2 regions of the Mechercharimyces sp. CAU 1602 genome follow, and region 2 is predicted to be linked to the other one. Evidence: predicted binding sites of a transcription regulator. Region 2 holds the regulator's gene; the other holds the start of a gene.
What was found. The regulator NrdR, encoded in region 2, represses ribonucleotide reductase genes. The targets are predictions, from matches to a motif close to AACACNATATATNGTGTT.
Positions count from the first base shown of each region.

Region 1: the regulator NrdR is predicted to act here: its motif matches at 2,102-2,119, upstream of nrdI (class Ib ribonucleoside-diphosphate reductase assembly flavoprotein NrdI).

Region 1 covers NZ_JANTPT010000001.1:943,697-949,979, forward strand. The annotation lists gene NXZ84_RS04940 (MFS transporter) at 1-129, shown strand, start outside; gene NXZ84_RS04945 (cupin domain-containing protein) at 268-792, shown strand; gene NXZ84_RS04950 (hypothetical protein) at 937-1,785, shown strand; gene nrdI (class Ib ribonucleoside-diphosphate reductase assembly flavoprotein NrdI) at 2,190-2,606, shown strand; gene nrdE (class 1b ribonucleoside-diphosphate reductase subunit alpha) at 2,542-4,626, shown strand; gene nrdF (class 1b ribonucleoside-diphosphate reductase subunit beta) at 4,655-5,623, shown strand; gene NXZ84_RS04970 (type 1 glutamine amidotransferase domain-containing protein) at 5,875-6,283, shown strand, end outside.
Region 2 covers NZ_JANTPT010000001.1:1,609,828-1,616,110, forward strand. The annotation lists gene dnaI (primosomal protein DnaI) at 1-524, opposite strand, end outside; gene NXZ84_RS08360 (DnaD domain protein) at 521-1,969, opposite strand; gene nrdR (transcriptional regulator NrdR) at 2,052-2,546, opposite strand; gene NXZ84_RS08370 (glyceraldehyde-3-phosphate dehydrogenase) at 2,612-3,652, opposite strand; gene NXZ84_RS08375 (lytic transglycosylase domain-containing protein) at 3,752-4,390, opposite strand; gene coaE (dephospho-CoA kinase) at 4,348-4,962, opposite strand; gene ytaF (sporulation membrane protein YtaF) at 4,977-5,639, opposite strand; gene mutM (DNA-formamidopyrimidine glycosylase) at 5,731-6,283, opposite strand, start outside.

The DNA of each region.
Region 1 (6,283 bases), 670 kb from region 2:
TACTCCCCAGGGGTTTCTTTTTTAGGAATGGCCATTGTGGTCTTACCGGGATTGATTCTAGTACCCGTGCTAAGAGCACAGCTTAAAGCCAAGGCAGCAATCACTCAGCAGTGTGCGGTCGAGCTATGATGGCCGGTCCAAAGGGATGCGGGTGAAAATTCTTGTAGACGAACCCCTTGTTCAGAAGCTATGATGGTATGCGAGTGAGTGGACGTTTAAGACTTGCTCTAAACTTGGAGTGCTTCTAGATGAAAGGATATTAGGCATATGAAAGATTATCGCTATTGGCTGGAAAAATTAGATTTACAACCTCACCCAGAGGGTGGATATTACCGTCAGACATACCGTTCATCCGAATGGATTAGTGATGAAGAGGTTTCACAATCCTTTACTGAGAAACGGATGCTAGCAACTAGCATCTACTTTCTCTTACCACATGATGAAGTATCTCACTTTCACCGTCTTAAGTCGGATGAGCTTTGGTATTATCATACGGGTAGTTCACTTACCATTCACGTGATTGACGAAGAGGGAATGTATAAGCAGATTAAGTTGGGTCCTGATCTGGAAAACGGAGAAGTGTTACAAGCACTTGTTCCTAAAAATAAAATCTTTGGAAGTTCGGTTAATGGGGGTAAAGGCTTTTCCATTGTTGGTTGTATGGTAACACCTGGGTTCGACTTTCAAGACTTTGAGTTGTTTGAGCGGGAGGAGCTGTTGGAGCTGTACCCTCAACATCGAGAAGTTATTACAGCACTGACGCGACCTCGTAATGCGGCCGCTTCTATATGATAAAGATGGACAAAAGCATGTGGGGTTACTTTCTCTGCATGCCTTTTTATATAGAGAAGGATTAGACAAAATAAAGGAATGACTAACTCTGATATGGAATAGAGGTGAAAGTATTATGAGTTGAAAGAAAGAGGCGATGTGTAAGTGAGAGAAAGGAGTACGAAGAGGCGAATGGTTTCATTCGTCATCTTATGTGCGGTATGTGTGTTGTCGATTCTTTTCTTTAAGGGTGCTCAATATCTTGCTATGGCTGAAGATGACTACCGTTTCGCTCGTAAGGTGGAGGGGGTCGTGATCCAGGGATCGGATGTGGATTACTCGGCCCTAGTAGGAGAAGAAATGATGATACAAGCGAATCTGCTTGATTTTTCAAATGAACTTAACTTAGAGACCTATTCCTTTGAGGCCCCTACGTTGGAGGGATTTGAAGTGACTGATATGAATGTAGAGCTGTTCGATCGTCAAAGTTTGTATCAACACTATATCGTCTCTATGACTCTGATTCCACAAGTAGAAGGTGAATATACGGTACGTGGACTAAAGACCAATATCACGATGGGGGAAAAGAGAGTGGAGGTTGGGCTGGGAGACTTTTTTGTTCATGTAGGGAGTAGTCGAAATAAACCCCCGCTTGATATACAGGGATCCAGTTTTTCACACAGTCCGGAAGGAAAGTTACATCTATCTTATGATATGAAAAATGTATCAGACGAGGAGATAACGATCGTTGGCATTGAAAACAATAATCCCCTCTACGTACGCAAGCGGGGAGGCGAGAAGGGTGAGGTAATAAAAAAAGGAGAAAGTCAGAGATTCCTATTAGACTATGATGTTCCTGGTACATATAATTATGTGATCTTTCAGCCGCGTATGATTTATACCATCAACGGTGTGGAGAGTAGTTCCCCCCTCCCAGCAGGGTTTGCTTATTCTAATTTATCACCGGAACAGTTGCAACAATTGCTAGCGGAGCAAGGCCTACTAAACGAATAATATCCGTAGCACCCAAGTGGTGCTTTTTTCTTGCACTAGTTGACGATCTACACATTGACATTCCTCACGCGCACCAGTACACTTTCAAGGTGGATATTTCTTGAACCCCCTCGATCACAAGTTTACACCATCCTCCTAACGGACATTTTCTTGATGATAGAATGAGTGTTTGATTCCCTCAAATTATTCTTCTCTTTTTTTTCCCGTCGGGCAAGCTTTTCTCTCATTTTCGCCTCATGAAATCAAAATTACTCCTTGACAAAAAATGATGGATTAACATTATTGACACATGATCTTGAATACGATTAACTATATACATACTATATCTTGTGTTTCGAACTGAACGGGAGAGAAAGATGTGTGATATCTATTCTTTCTCTTTTTGCTTGCTAGGGGGAAAAAAGATGCGTGTCATTTATGACTCCAAAACAGGAAATGTAGATCGGCTAATTCAGCATTTGGGTTGGGACGCACAAAAGATAGAGCCTAACCTTACTATAGATGAACCATATGTACTTATCACTTTTACGACTGGTTTTGGACAAGTTCCACCGACTGTGGAAACTTTTTTGCAAAAAAATGGTGATTATTTACGTGGCGTAGCGGCCAGTGGAAATCGGAACTTCGCACAAAATTTTGCACGTAGTGCCGATGTGATTGCAGAGCAGTATCAAGTTCCAGTCCTTCATAAATTTGAGTTATCAGGTACGCCGACGGATCGGGAGATCATCAAGGAAAGGGTGGAGAGGTTACAGCATGAAACATATCGAGTTAAACAACGAGGTTACGAAAACGGTAGACGGGTTTTATCAGCTACATAAGGATCGTGAGGCCATTGCAAAATTTGAAGAAGAGGTAGCTGAAAAGCTTATCCGTTTTAACTCTGTAATAGAACAATTTCACTATATGGTGGAACAAGACTACTATGATCCGCGATTAGTCGAGCAGTATTCGCTAGAGGAGATTGAATCTGTATATGAATTGGCATATGCCCAAGGGTTTACGTTTGAATCATATATGGCCATCACCAAGTTTTATACGGATTATGCGTTGAAAACAAACGATAAAAAGCAGTATCTTGAAACATATGAAGATCGTGTAGTGGCGGTTTCTCTCTATTTAGCACAAGGCGATGTAGAAAAGGCGAAGAGCTTTGTGATTGCGATGATGAACCAGTGGTATCAACCAGCTACCCCCACTTTTCTCAATGCGGGTAAGAGTCGGCGGGGAGAGATGGTAAGTTGCTTTCTCTTGGGAATGGACGATACCTTAAATTCGATCATGTTTAACATTAATACAGCGGCGCAACTGAGTAAGAATGGAGGCGGAATCGCCATTAACTTGTCTCGCTTGCGTGCGCGCCGTGAACCAATTAAAGGAATCGAAGGTGCGGCCAGTGGAGTGATGCCAGTCCTCAAGCTGTTAGAAGACGTCTTCTCCTATGTCGATCAACTGGGTCAGCGTCGTGGCGCAGGTGCAGCTTATCTCAACTGTTTTCACTGGGATGTAAATGAGTTTCTCGATTCGAAGAAAATTAATGCAGACGAAAAAATCCGAATAGCTTCGCTCTCTATCGGCTTAATCGTACCAGATAAACTTTTCCAACTGGCAAAAGAAAACCAACCCATGTATGTATTTGCTCCGTACTCTGTCTATAGTGCCTACGGCGAGCATTTAGATGATATCGATTTGGATGAGCGTTATGACGAGCTGGTGGCCAACCCTCAAGTGGAGAAACGCATGTTAATGAGTGCCCGTGATTTCCTCAGTAAGGTGGCGACGATTCAGTTGGAATCGGGTTACCCTTATATCATGTATAAATCGAATGCGAATCGCGCACATGCTTTGCGTGATATTGGTGAGGTGAAAATGTCCAATCTGTGTACGGAGATTTTCCAGCTGATGGAGACGAGCGAAATTAACGATTACGATCAAGAAGATGTTATTAAAAGAGATATTAATTGTAACCTTGGCTCACTAAATATTGTTAACGTGATGGAAGCCAACAAAATTCGCGAAGCGGTGCATACGGGAATGGAAGCACTGACTGCGGTTTCCGATATGACTGCCATCAAAAACGCACCGACAGTACGAAAAGCAAACCGTGAGATGCATTCGGTGGGATTGGGAGCGATGAATTTACACGGCTACCTCGCTAAGAATCGGATCATGTTTGAATCGGAAGAGGCACGCGACTTTGTACGCACCTTTTTTATGGTGGTAAATTTCCACTCTATCGAAAAATCGATGTGGATTGCTCGAGATAGAGGGGAAACGTTTAAAGACTTTGACCGCTCAGATTATGCCAATGGTCGTTACTTCAGCAAATACGTAAATGTAGACTTCTCACCGCGCACGGAGCAGGTGAAAGAATTGTTTGCTGGAATGGCTATTCCTACACAAGAAGACTGGCGTCTTTTGATGGAACAAGTTCAACAGCATGGCCTCTATCATGCTTACCGCTTGGCGATTGCACCGACAGGGAGTATCTCCTATTTGCAAAATGCTACTTCTAGCATCATGCCGATTACAAGTGCAATCGAATCGCGCACATATGCGAATGCGACCACGTATTATCCGATGCCGTTCTTAGCAAAGGAAAACTTCTGGTATTATAAGTCTGCTTACGATATGGACATGATGAAAGTAATTGATCTGGTCGCAGAGGCGCAGGAGCATATTGATCAAGGAATTAGTGCGATTTTGTTTGTAAATAGTGATATTTCCACACGTCAGTTGGCGCGATACTATGTATATGCCAATCACAAAGGTTTAAAAAGCCTCTACTACACACGTTCGCGCAAGTTGGATGTAGAAGAATGCTTGTCGTGTTCAGTCTAGTTTTAGATATAGAAGGAGAGGGATGGGCGTGAGTTTAAAAGCGGTCAACTGGAATCGTGAAGAAGATCAGATGAGCTTAATGTTTTATCGGCAACAAATTCTTCAGTTTTGGACAGAAGAAGAAATTGTGCTCTCCTCTGATCTTAATACGTGGAATGAATTATCTTCCACAGAAAAAGAAACATACAAACGGGTGTTGGGTGGTTTAACTCTGCTTGATACACAGCAAGGTGGAGAGGGGATGCCCCTTCTCACCACCCATGTGGAGGGTCTGCAGAAAAAGGCTGTGCTTGCTCTTTTCGGTGCGATGGAACAGATTCATGCGAAGAGTTATAGCAGTATTTTTACCACCCTCGTAACGGAGGAAGAAAACGATGAAATCTTTCGGTGGGTGGAGCAACATCCCCTTTTGCAAAAGAAAGCAGGGCTTATTCTCAAATATTATCACGCATTGTTAAAGCCTGAAGCGAGTAAAGAGGAAGTATATTTGGCAATGGTCGCCAGTGTCTTTTTGGAGAGCTTCCTCTTTTATAGTGGGTTTTTCTATCCGCTTTATTTGGCAGGACAAGGGAAATTAACTGCGTCAGGTGAGATCATATCTTTGATTCTGCGTGATGAAGCGATCCACGGCGTATATACAGGCTTATTGGCACAAGAACTGCTCGCTCAGATGCCGGAGAAGCAAGCGCGGTTGCGTGCAGAGGTGTCAGCTCTGCTGGAGGAATTGTATGAAGTAGAACGTGCTTATACGGCTGAACTGTATGATTCGATTGGGCTTACTGACGAAGTGATCCAATATGTGGAGTATAACGCTAATAAAGCGTTGATGAATTTAGGCTTAGATCCGGTTTTTGCGGATCCTACCATTAATCCGATTGTGGAAAATGGGATTAAGACGGATACCAAGACCCACGATTTCTTCTCCACTAAGGGTAATGGATATGTAAAAGCGCTTAATGTGGAAAAGCTGACGGATGATGATTTCCTCTTTGCTTAAAATGAGTAAAAGACAGCGTTTATCTTGTTACGAAAAACAGGTGGGAGAACGATCGTTCTCTCACCTGTTTTTCTGTGAACTGTGGTGAAATAGAGGCACAATTCCTACTAACGTTTTGTCGCAGTGGAGAAGGGTATACCGTAAGTAGTGTCCCAGAAGTGATGTGAAAAAGATTATGGGGCATTATAGTAAGGGTCTTCTCCCTACTGTGTGGAGGAGGATTAAATGATCCAACGGAAAGGAGAATAACAGTGAGTAAAAGCATCCTATTTGTGATCACAAATCACGATACGATTACTAATGATATAAAAACGGGGTTCTGGTTAGAGGAGCTCTCCGTTCCCTACGATAGATTTAAAGAAAAGGGATACGATATCACTCTTTCTAGTCCTGAGGGAGGGAAGGTACCTGTTGACCCCAATAGTATCTCCAGTAAGGAAGAGTTAGCAAGTGCGGAGGCATTGCTTAAGCAATGTGAACGTACGGAGCGCTTAGCTAATATCGATGTGAGTCAGTTTGATGCTATTTTCTTACCAGGTGGTCATGGAACCATGTTTGACTTCCCAGATCACGAGCCGCTTATCGATGCAGTGGAAAGTCTCATAGCCCAAAATAAGGTGGTTGCAGCAGTCTGTCACGGACCCGCAGGATTGGTTAATG
Region 2 (6,283 bases):
GCAATACGACTTTTACCCACACCAAAGTCACCGTACAAGTACAATCCCTTTTGTGGTCGTTCATCACCAAATTGTTCACAAAAATGAATAGCTGCTTGAACAGCAGCAATACGAGCTGGATTGGCCGTAATCGTTTCAAATGTAGCTTCTAAAATATCTTTTGGGATGTAATGACTTTTAATCAATTTCTCTTTCTGCTGTTTACGTTGCTCTGCTTTCCACAGTGAACACGGCTGCATCCGTAATTCTATATAACCACTCGTAGCTGAGAGCTCGGGTTTATGACCACTCATCATATTGGGGCACTTCGAAAGACCCGGACACTGCAAACACTGTTCCTGTTCCTTTACATATTGACGCACATGGAGGAGTGAACGGATATAAACCTCACGAGTCAAGTGGGGGTGATGCCCCTGAAACTCTTGCAACAATGGATGTTGAAGAAGTAAACGCAACTGTTCATTGGCCCGCCGTTTCCCTATCTGAGATTCCTTTCTTCCTAAATTTTCTCCGATCCGTTTCATCTGCTCTGCCTCTTTTCACGCATTCTCTGATCTAAGCGACTGCGCATCCGTTGGAGTTGCTCCATAATCTCTGCTTGTGCTTGCGGATCTGCATCCCATTCTTCTTTTGCTTCGTTTTTCGCCTGCTGATCTCTTCCTTTGGCAACAGCTTCTGGAACTTTATCCCTCTTAGTAATAGGAGATCGTCGTGGCTTTGCCACTCTTTTCACATCCGAATTTTGCCTTCCTTGCCCATGACGTTCTCTAAGTGCCAACTCCACTGCTTCTGTTACAGTATTTACACGTTCTCTCTTCCAGTGTCCTGCAATCTTTTCTACTAAGGGGCGCGGAAGCTTGTTGTTATGTGTTTGCAGCACATAGTCGAGCAGCACATTAATGACGCCGTGCGGTAGACGATAATCTGTCATCAAACACTCAACCAATTCCATATCGGCTTTAGGAATACGCGTTCCTTGATGATAGTATGACATGAACTCAAGTGGAGAAATTGACTCCAACTGGCGAAAATGCTTCTCTTCTTCTGTTTCCACTTCATCTCGTTCCACTTGCTGTTGCTGCGGGGATGGGTTGTCTTTCACTATTGACATATCCGGGGCACTGCGCTGAGACCTGGCCTGATATTCACTTCGTATAAATGAACGGAGTCGCTCCATATCGATATGTCCAGCTCTTGTTACCTCCGGATTTTGGAGTGCACGCAACAAGTCCCACTCACTCAATTCATATAGGAGCTGAATCTGTTGCAACTGCTCTTGCAACGTTTCAGTCCAGACATGCTCATGTAACAGCGGTCGCATCCGGCTATATATATAGTTTAGGTTTGACTCCTCCGCAATGGAGATGGTGGGCGTTGTTTTTTGTTTTTGGACCCCTTGCGCCGGAACCGAGACTGCTTTAGTCTCTATCTCCGCTGCTACCTGCATTTCTGATGGGGTTAGTGTACCAAATACATCTTGAAATGATTTAGTCACTTCCATCCATGTTCCACGCTGTTCTTCTGTCTCTAGCGGCTGTATCATTTGCTTACGCAAGTTGGTATACTGCTCTTTACCTAGCCGATGAAAGAGAGTAATGTTTAGTACATCACTCGCGAAAAATTGAGCTGGCGAAAGCGGCGCAATCCACTCATATTCGAAGCAGCGTCTATCATTTTTTTGTGAAACTCGTGTAGTCAGCAAGCCGACTCCTTCCAGCTGATACCTGGCTTCTAGCATCTGTATAAAAGGCAATGCCGTTAAATTCATGAGGTAGCGATGAGGAAACCACGCTGATCGTCCACTTTGTTGAAATGGAGGCTGGTGAGCCAATGTCAAATATAAACTAGCAGCTGTCGCTCCCACCATCGGTTGATACAGATGGAGCAACGCATTGATGTCACTGAATTGAATCGGACTTTCCGTCCGCACCCGAAAGAGATCCATGGGTGAGCACTCTTTCCAATTCATCAGCAAACCCCCATTCTCTGTACAAAAACTATCTTATCATTTTAGCATAATTAAGGTTTATTTGCTTTTCGGTACCCACTTTCTACTCTTTTTCTTTACCCTTCTCAGTCGAGCTACCTTCACGTGATCTACCCAGCAGATCTTCCAACTCACGCACAAAGACATTAATATCTCGAAATTGCCGATATACTGAAGCGAAACGAACATAAGCCACTTCATCCACATGAATCAATCGCTCCATCACCCGTTCTCCAATCTCACGAGATGGAACCTCAGCTTCCCCTACTTCACGCAGGGATTTTTCAATATCATCCACCATTTCCTCAAGCTCACCAACGGGAACCGGTCTTTTCTCACACGCACGTATCAAGCCATGCAATAACTTTTCACGCGAAAACTCTTCTCGTTTTCCATCTTTTTTGACGACAATCAAAGGTTTTACTTCCACCATCTCAAACGTAGTAAAGCGACGTTCGCATTTGTCACATTCTCTTCTACGTCGGATCGTGCGTCCATCGTGCACCGGACGTGAATCTAATACTTTACTCCCCGTAAAATGACAAAAAGGGCACCGCATTCGCTATCCCTCCCGAATCGGACTACCCTTTTAGTCTCTCCCATTTATTAGACAACGTCAAGCGTTCAAACGCTACTCGTAGTCTCTTCTACTGCCTCTTTCCCTACAGATTCTCCTACTAAGTGGACAAGATCAACCACCCGACAAGAGTATCCCCATTCATTATCGTACCATGCTAATACCTTAACTTGTTTCTTTCCTGTAACCATTGTCGTTAAGCCATCTACAATGGCAGAGTGGTCATTCCCGTTATAGTCACTAGAAACAAGAGGTTCTTCCGTATACGCCAATATCCCTGCCAAGGTGGTGTTTGCTGCTTGCGCAAACGCTTTATTTACTTCGTCTGCTGTCACTTCTTTCTCTAGATCCACCACCAGATCAACAATAGAGACGTTTGGTGTAGGTACCCGCAAAGCAATTCCGTTCATTCGTCCCTCTAACTCCGGTAAAACTTCACTAATTGCTCTAGCTGCCCCTGTTTTCGTGGGAATGATCGACTGAGCACATGCACGAGCACGACGTAAATCTTTATGAGGATTATCCAAGTTCTTCTGATCATTTGTATAGGCATGAACAGTCGTCATCAATCCATGTTCGATCCCAAAAGTTTCATGTAGCACTTTCACTACGGGAGCTAAACAATTTGTCGTACACGAAGCATTAGAGATAATGTGATGCTTCGTCGGTTCATAGGTATCTTCATTTACACCAATAACCACTGTTGCATCCTCATTTTTTCCAGGAGCCGTAATAACTACTTTTTTGGCTCCCGCTTGCAAATGTAACCCTGCTCCTTCACGATCCCGAAACTTCCCTGTCGCCTCCACCACAACATCAATCTGTAGATCCTTCCACGGAAGGCGTGCAGGATCACGATCCGCTACTAGCAGCACACGCTCACCATTTATTAAAAGACTGTTATCCTCAGCCCGAATATCATCTTCAAGCGCTCCATGAAGCGTATCATATTTTAAAAGATGAGCAAGGGTTTCAGCAGGATAGCTAGCGTTAATAGCTACAATTTCTATATTTTTATCGTGCATGGCACGGCGAAATACCATTCGTCCGATTCGTCCAAATCCATTTATAGCAATACGTGTAGTCATAATTATAAACCCCTTCCCTCTAATGTCACACATTAATTCCTCCTACCATTATAATCAGTATGACACATATTGCAATGCAAATAAAAGGAAAACCCGTGCCTATTCTTGTGGACTACGGGTTTCTGGCTCTAAATTTAAGGTCTTATAGACGGCTTCATACTTCTCGTAATAGAAAAATACTTTTTCTACATACTCACGTGTTTCCTTAAACGGAATGTTCTCGACATGCTCCATACTTCCATCCCACGTTCCTTCACGCATCCATCTCTTTACACTACCAGGTCCTGCATTATAACCAGCGACCATAGCTACTTGATTCCCATTAAATTCCTTTTCCAACCAATCCAAATACCACGTACCCATACGAATATTAATGCCAGGGTCATTAACCTCCTGATTAAATGAGGGGGAGAACCCACCACTTTCCACAATATGCTTCACTGTATCTGGCATGAGCTGCATCAAACCTTGTGCGCCTTTGTGCGATTCATTATTCGGATCAAAACGACTCTCTACTCGAATAACCGCCATCACCAAATACGGATCCATATCGTGCACATCAGCACTATAAAAAATCTCCTCCTCATATGCCAGCGGGTATCTCCACTCTTCATAGTAAGGCGTAAAAAAGAAGAAAGCAGCAGCAGCAATGAAAAATAGAAAAATAATGGAACGAAACGAAGGAAACACTCTCTTTACTGATTTAGTTCGTCTTCTTTTCGCGTGAGTTGTCTCCATAATAGATCCACCTGTCTTTCCGTATCCACAAGATCTTTGGAATTATCTATACAAAAATCAGCCATTTCCTTTTTCTTTTCAATCGACCATTGCGCAGCAAGCATGCGTTCAGCAGCAGCTTGTCCCATCTGATCGCGCAATATTAGTCTTTCTAATTGTATCCTGAATGGCACGTATACGACAATCACACTTTCCACCATATGCGTCAATTGAGATTCATATAGCAAGGGAATATCGAGAATAATCACTTCTTCCGGATCAGCTTCTCGATATCGCATGATCTGTCTGCGCATCTCTTGCCGTACTAATGGATGTATGATTTCATTTATCGCTGTGCGCAGGGATTCATCTTGAAAAATTAGGTGGCGCAAGCGTCCACGATCCAGCTCGCCCTCGGTCGTTATAACGCTTTCTCCAAACTTAGCCCGCACCTTTGCCAAACCCTCCGTTCCAGGCTCTACAACGGTGCGTGCTAGCTGATCCGCATCAATCAATCTGGCTCCACGGGCGACCAACATCTTCGCAACAGTACTTTTTCCCGTCGCAACTCCACCAGTTAACCCTACTATCATCACCCGTCCTCCTCTCAAGGTATACTTTTCAAAAGTCCGATCACAATTAATATAAGTCCAGGTATATATTTGAAGAATGAAATTTTTCCGTTCTTATTTATCCGAAACCCGACCTCCAGCCCCACTCGTAAAAATAATGCACACATGACAGCGATCATAGTAGCCACTGGCCAAGATGGGTAGCCGAGAAATGCTACTCCAATCCCTGCCCCAAAAGCGTCCAATGATAATGCCATCCCTAACAAAACGGCTTCGGTGGCAGAAATTGTTCCCGATTGATCACGATCGGCTGACATCGGGGTGCGTAAAATTTGAATCATGAATCCCAAAGTACGAAGTTCGATGGAGAATAACTCTCTTTCTGAGTGGATTGAAGCTGTTTGAATGGTGAAAGCCTGCTTTTGATGTGACTGTTTCCATGCTTGCAGTAAACTCCATCCTCCTAATAAAACTAAAATCCATGCCCCTAGCGCCTGTGTTGCCTGCGGCGAAAACCAATCCTTGCTCCAATATCCGACTGTCATGGACAATGCCATTACCATTCCCGAACACCCAGCAATGATGAAGATCGATGTAAGAGGTAAGCGCATTCCCCTCATTCCATACGTTAGACCCACTCCAAAGCTGTCAATACTGATGGCAGATGAGATAAAAATCAATGAGATAAAAGCCCACACCCCCCATCCTCTCCCTCCACACAAGATTCTAACCTATCTTATGGAAAGGGAGGAAAAGGTGTGCGTCTAGAGCTTCACCCCACCTTCTTAGCTATACTTTCTGACAGTTAGAGCAGTAATGCGTTCCTCGTCCCGCTACTACCGTTCGTGTAATTGGGGTGCCACATTGATAACACGGTTCTTCTTTCCGACCATACACTTGGATCTGTAATTGAAACATCCCCATCTCCCCATTTCCATCCACATAGGAACGAACTGAGGAGCCTCCGACAGCAATCGCTTTTTTAATCGTAGACTGAATGCTGTCATATAGCTTTTCCTGCTCTTCCTCCGACAGAGTTGCAACACCTCGTTCAGGATGAATCTTGGCATGATGAAGTGCTTCATCCACATAGATATTGCCTAAGCCCGCAACAAAAGACTGATTTAGCAGTAACGCTTTAATATTTGTTTTCCGTTTTACCATCCTTGATCGAAAATTCTCTAGCGTAAACGCCTTTGTCAACGGCTCTGGACCTAATCGATCTAAAGGCTTACTCGTTTCTTCCTCTCCTGCTTTAAATAAATGCATCGTTCCAAATTGCCGTACGTCCAAATAGCGCAGTTCACTCCGATCCGAAAATCGGAAACGAACATGCGTATGT